2 regions of the Bradyrhizobium sp. 27S5 genome follow, and region 2 is predicted to be linked to the other one. Evidence: riboswitches for the same ligand, from Rfam matches in the RefSeq annotation. Region 2 holds a riboswitch; the other holds the start of a gene.
The links. A riboswitch is a leader RNA that binds a small molecule or an ion and turns the genes downstream of it on or off. The one in region 2 is predicted to bind glycine.
Positions count from the first base shown of each region.

Region 1: it holds a riboswitch for glycine, as region 2 does, so the genes downstream of both, gcvT (glycine cleavage system aminomethyltransferase GcvT) here and WDM24_RS26480 (D-amino acid dehydrogenase) in region 2, are expected to answer to the same signal.

Region 1 is NZ_CP147714.1:5,792,437-5,795,662, reverse strand. It holds gene gcvH (glycine cleavage system protein GcvH) at 1-106, opposite strand, end outside; gene gcvT (glycine cleavage system aminomethyltransferase GcvT) at 127-1,272, opposite strand; glycine riboswitch at 1,413-1,502, opposite strand; gene alaS (alanine--tRNA ligase) at 1,704-3,226, shown strand, end outside.
Region 2 is NZ_CP147714.1:5,609,369-5,612,594, forward strand. It holds gene WDM24_RS26475 (M20/M25/M40 family metallo-hydrolase) at 1-1,047, shown strand, start outside; glycine riboswitch at 1,140-1,246, shown strand; glycine riboswitch at 1,250-1,365, shown strand; gene WDM24_RS26480 (D-amino acid dehydrogenase) at 1,431-2,738, shown strand; gene WDM24_RS26485 (ArgE/DapE family deacylase) at 2,974-3,226, shown strand, end outside.

The DNA.
Region 1 (3,226 bases), 180 kb from region 2:
ACACGACGTCGCCGAGCTGCGATTGCGCGTAGTCGGTGATCCCGATCGTGGCGACGTCGCCCTCGATGCGGAGCCATTCGTGGTCGGACGTGTACAGCGTCGTCATGGGGATCGATCCTTTGGCGTTCAGCGTTTGTAGGTGTTGGGAACGAAGGGCGTGGCGGCGACCTTCAGCGGCAGCCGCTGGCCGCGCACCTCGGCGAAAACGGTGGTGTCGAGCGCGGAAAGCGAGGTCGGCAGATAGCCCATCGCAACCGGCGCATTGAGGCTCGGGCCGAAGCCGCCCGACGTCACCTTGCCGATTGGCTCGGTCGAGGTCGGATCGGCGAACAGGACGGCGCCTTCGCGCACCGGCGCGCGGCCTTCCGGTCGCAAGCCGACACGGCGGCGGGAAGCGCCTTGCGCGAACTGTGCGAGGATCTTGTCGGCGCCCGGAAAACCGCCGGCGCGGCCGCCGCCGCTGCGGCGAACCTTCTGTACCGACCATCCCAGCGCGCCTTCGACCGGCGTCGTCGTGGTGTCGATATCGTGGCCATAGAGGCAAAGCCCGGCTTCGAGCCGCAGGCTGTCGCGCGCGCCAAGCCCGATCGGCAGCACGTCGGGATTGTCCAGCAGTGCGGTGACCAGGGTTTCGGCCTTGTCCGCCGGCACCGAGATCTCAAAACCGTCCTCGCCGGTGTAGCCGGAGCGCGAGACGAAACAGTCGATATCGGCGACGCGGCGCGGGCCGGCGTCCATGAATTTCATCGAACTGACATCTGCACAAAGTTTCGCCAGCGCCGATTCGGCTGTCGGCCCCTGCAGCGCGATCAGCGCGCGGTCGGCCAGCGACACGATTTCGCAGGCGTCGGAGAGATGCGCGCGCAGATGCGCCTCGTCCTCGGCCTTGCAGGCGGCGTTCACCACCAGGAACAAATGATCGCCGAAATTCGCGACCATCAAATCGTCGAGCAGCCCGCCGTCGTCATTGGTGAATTGGGCGTAGCGCTGCCGTCCCGGCGCGATGCCGACAATGTCCTGCGGCACCAGTTTTTCCAGCGCGAGCGCTGCATCAGTGACCTTGCCGGATTTGGGCTTCAGCGCGAGCTGGCCCATGTGGGACACGTCGAACAGGCCGGCGTTGCTGCGGGTGTGCAAGTGCTCCTTGAGCACGCCGGCGGTGTATTGCACCGGCATGTCATAGCCGGCGAACGGCACCATCTTGGCGCCGCGCGCCAGGTGCAGCGCGTGCAGCGGGGTCTGTTTCAGCGGGGAAGTTTCGCGCGCAAGCATCACAGGGCCCTCGCGGTTCCCGCAGGGGACCTATTTCCCCTTGAGAAACCTGCAGAAAGCCCCATCTGTCGCTGTGCCTGAGAGTATTATCCCGTCGGCGGACGCATCGGGGATGACCCCAGCGCCTCTTTCCAGATGTCAGACGTCACGCGGTCCTTTTGCCTGAGAGTTTCCGGGGCGGTTGCTCCTTCGGCGCCGGCGCAAGGCCGGTCTCTCCCGACGTGACTTAGCTATAGGTAGGTAGAAAACACGGCGCCACCAAGACTGTCAACGCAGCCGCAGCAACTATCCAATGGGCTTTGTGCTGCCGCGGCAAGCCCATGATCCGCCTGCACAGTTTCTGGACACCGCAGCTGGCCTTGTCTAAAAGCGTTCGGCCGGAAATGACGCCTTTTTGCGGCTGACCGGCCCCTATTTCCGATTGGATGAACATGAGCAGCGTCAACGACATCAGGTCGACTTTTCTGAACTACTTCAAGGCGAACGGCCACGAAATCGTGCCGTCGTCGCCGCTGGTGCCGCGCAACGACCCGACCCTGATGTTCACGGCGGCCGGCATGGTGCAGTTCAAGAACGTCTTCACCGGCGTCGAGAAGCGTTCCTATCAGCGCGCGACCACCGCGCAGAAATGCGTGCGCGCCGGCGGCAAGCATAACGACCTCGACAATGTCGGCTACACCGCGCGCCATCTCACCTTCTTCGAGATGCTCGGCAACTTCTCGTTCGGCGATTACTTCAAGGAGCGCGCGATCGAGCTCGCCTGGAACCTGGTCACCAAGGATTTCGGGCTGAAGAAGGACAAGCTGCTCGTCACCATCTACCACGACGACGACGAGGCGGCGGGCCATTGGAAGAAGATCGCCGGCTTCTCGGACGACCGCATCATCCGCATCGCGACGTCGGACAATTTCTGGGCGGCGGGCGATACCGGGCCGTGCGGTCCGTGCTCCGAGATCTTCATCGACCGCGGCGAGCATATCTGGGGCGGACCTCCGGGCAGTCCGGAGGAGGACGGCGATCGCTTCCTCGAGTTCTGGAACCTGGTGTTCATGCAGTTCGACCAGGTGACGAAGGAGGAGCGCGTGCCGCTGCCGCGTCCCTCGATCGACACCGGCATGGGCCTGGAACGCATGGCCTTGATCCTGCAAGGCGCCGAAAGCGTGTTCGAGACCGATCTGTTCCACCATTTGATCGATGCGGCCGCATCCGCGCTCGGACACGGTCCGAACGAGCAGACCGTTGCGTCGTATCGGGTTATCGCGGACCATCTGCGCTCGTCGGCGTTCCTGATTGCCGACGGCGTGCTGCCGTCGAACGAGGGCCGCGGCTACGTGCTGCGCCGGATCATGCGCCGTGCGATGCGCCATGCCCAATTGCTCGGCGCGCATGAGCCGCTGATGCATCGGCTGGTCTGGGCGCTGGTCCGCGAGATGGGCCAGGCCTATCCGGACCTGGTGCGTGCGGAGAACCTGATCGAGGAGACGCTGCGGCTGGAAGAGACGCGCTTCCGCAAGACGCTGGTGCGCGGCCTATCGATCCTCGACGAGAAGAGCGCCGGCCTCAAGAAGGGCGACATGTTCGACGGCGACACCGCGTTCACGCTGTACGACACCTTTGGCTTCCCGTTGGATTTGACGCAGGACGCGCTGAAGTCGCGCGGCATCAGCGTCGACCAGGCGGCGTTCACCGATGCGATGGAGCGGCAGCGCGTCAAGGCGCGCGCCTCCTGGACAGGTTCGGGCGAGGCGACGACCGAAGCGATCTGGTTTCCGCTGCGCGAGAAGCTCGGTGCGACCGAATTCCTCGGCTATGAGACCGAGAGCGCGGAAGGCGTGGTGACGGCACTGGTCAAGGACGGCGCCGAGACCGGCACTCTCAAGACCGGCGAGAGCGGCGCGATCGTGTTGAACCAGACCCCGTTCTATGCGGAGTCCGGCGGCCAGGTCGGCGACAT
Region 2 (3,226 bases):
GATTCGGCGGCAGTCGAACGCATGCTCGACCTTGCCGCACGCGAGATGGCGATCATGGGTGCGACGATCGAGCGCATCGCCGGTCGCCAGGGCTTTGCCGGCTGCGTCCGCGCCCGTTTTCCCCATCCGAAGCAAGGCCAGCCCGGCATCCTGATCGCCGGCCATCTGGACACCGTGCACCCGGTCGGCACCATCGAGAAGCTGAAGTGGCGGCGCGAAGGCAACAAATGTTTCGGGCCCGGCATCTTCGACATGAAGGGCGGCAACTACCTGTCGATCGAGGCGATCAGGCAATTGGCGCGCGCGGCCTTCACGACACCGCTGCCGATCACGGTGCTGTTCACCCCCGATGAAGAGGTCGGCACGCCGTCGACGCGCGACATCATCGAGGCGGAAGCCGCGCGCAACAAATATGTGCTGGTGCCGGAGCCCGGCCGTCCGAACAACGGCGTCGTCACCGGTCGCTACGCGATCGCGCGCTTCAATCTGGAAGCAACAGGCAAGCCGAGCCACGCCGGCGCGACGCTGTCGTCGGGCCGCTCCGCGATCCGCGAGATGGCCCGGCAGATCATCGCCATCGACGGCATGACCACCGAGGACTGCACGTTCTCGGTCGGCATCGTGCATGGCGGCCAATGGGTCAATTGCGTTGCGACGACCTGCACCGGCGAAGCGCTCAGCATGGCCAAGCGCCAGGCCGATCTCGACCGCGGCGTCGAGCGCATGCTGGCGCTGTCCGGCACCGCCAACGACGTGACATTCAAGGTGACGCGCGGCGTCACCCGCCCGGTGTGGGAGCCGGATGCCGGCACCATGGCGCTCTATGAAAAGGCAAAGGGCCTCGCGGCGGCGATGGGCCTCGATCTGCCGCATGGCAGCGCCGGCGGCGGCTCGGACGGCAACTTCACCGGCGCGATGGGTATCCCCACGCTCGACGGCCTCGGCGTTCGCGGCGCAGACGCGCATACGCTCAACGAACATATCGAGGTCGACAGCCTCGCCGAACGCGGCCGCCTGATGGCGGCACTGCTGGCGACGCTGGACTGACATCGATTTGCACTGCACAACACGTTGGCACTGCCGGATCGAAATTTAGCCTTGTCCAATTTTCAGGCTTCGCCTACGGTCCGGCCGTCCAACACGACGATGCGGGAGAGATCGGAGCAACAACATGCGTGTTGTTGGCTTCGGCGCCGACGGAGCAACCGCCCCGGAAACTCTCAGGCAAAAGGACTGTATCGTCAGGACGATCTGGAGAGAGACGGACATGGCCGCACATCAAGGGCCATGACGTCCACCGAAGGGGATAGTTCGCTATTGGGCCTCGGCCCGATGCGGATCAAGCTCTCAGGTACCGTGACAGATGGGGCGCCGACGCCGGTTTCACCGGTGGTTCGGCGACTCTAACCCACGGGAGCCTGAAGGCCATCATGCCTCACATTGCGATCATTGGCGCCGGCATCACCGGCGTGACGACGGCCTATGCCCTGCTCGAACGCGGCTACCGGGTGACTGTCCTCGACAGGCATCGCTACGCCGCGATGGAAACCTCGTTCGCCAATGGCGGGCAGCTTTCCGCCAGCAACGCGGAAGTCTGGAACAGCGCCGCAACCATCCTCAAGGGTCTGCGCTGGATGCTCAGGAGCGACGCGCCGCTGCTGATGAACCCGAAGCCGAGCTGGCACAAATATTCCTGGATCGGAGAGTTCGTCGGCCACATCGGCCGCTATCGCAGCAACACCATCGAGACCACGCGGCTCGCAATCGAAGCGCGCAAGCATTTGTTCTCGATCGCGCAGCGCGAGAACATCGCCTTCGATCTCGAACGCCGCGGCATCCTGCACGTCTATCACGACAAGGCCGGCTTCGAAGCGGGCCTGCGGGTCAACACACTGCTGCAGCAAGGCGGGCTCGACCGCCGGCCGGTGACGGCGGACGAAATCCGCACCATCGAACCCGCGCTGCAGACGGCCTGCTATGGCGGCTTCTTCACGCCGTCGGACGCGACCGGCGATATCCACAAGTTCACCCGCGGGCTTGCCGACGCCTGCATCCGCCGCGGCGCGGCCTTCATCCACGAAGCCGATGTCGATGCGATCGCGCGCGGCGACGACGGCTTCCGGGTCAGTTGGAACGAAGCCGCTTCGCACGACGCTGACGTCGCGACGCGGCATGAGTTACAGGCGGACGGTTTGGTCATCTGCGCCGGGGTGGCGAGCCGTCACTTCGCTGGCATGCTCAACGACCGCGTCAACGTCTATCCGGTGAAGGGATATTCGATCACGGTGCAACTCGATGCGCCGCAGAGCCGGGACGCTGCGCCGACCGTCAGCCTGCTCGATGAAGCTGCGAAAATCGTCACCAGCCGGCTCGGCGCCGACCGCTTCCGCGTCGCCGGCACCGCCGAGTTCAACGGCTTCAACCGCGACATTCGCGCCGACCGGATCCAGCCGCTGGTGGACTGGGTGCGACTTCATTTCCCCGGGATCGACACCTCGAAGATCGTGCCATGGGCGGGCCTGCGCCCGATGATGCCGAACATGATGCCGGTGGTTCGCGCCGGACGGATTCCGGGCGTGTTTTACAATACGGGCCACGGTCATCTCGGCTGGACGCTCTCGGCCGCGACGGCGCAGATGGTAGCAGGGGCGATCGATGATTGGAGCGACCTCGACACGCCTTCAATGGTGCCGTCGCAGGTCGATACGACCGAGACCACACACGCAGCTTTCCCCTAATTATCCGGCCGAAGAGGAAGAATATGAGCGTATTTGCCAGTGCCGAAGTCGGAATTCGCTGAGAAACACCGCGTGATAGGAACTAGCGTCACAATGGGAAAAAGCGCTTCATCGCGAGAGGGGACAATGCGCATTGGGGTGGCGGGCACGCATGACATTGCGCCAACTCCGTGCGCCGTCTTTCCAAAACAGTCAACGCTCAGCCTTCTGCACAGGGCTCCACGAAAGGCGCGACATGACAACTGAGACGTTGACCAAGCCTGATCAGATTGCCGCAGAGCTGTGCGCGGCCGTCGATCGAAACTTCGACGATCAGATCGCGTTCCTGTCAAGCATGGTGCAGTTCCGCAGCTTGCGCGGACAGGAGGCGCCGCAACAACTTTGGCTGGCCGAGCAGTTCGCAAAGCGCCGCTACGACGTCGATGTGTTCAGCCTTGCGGACGTCAATCTGATGAGCCATCCGAAGGCTGCGCCAATGGACGGCATCG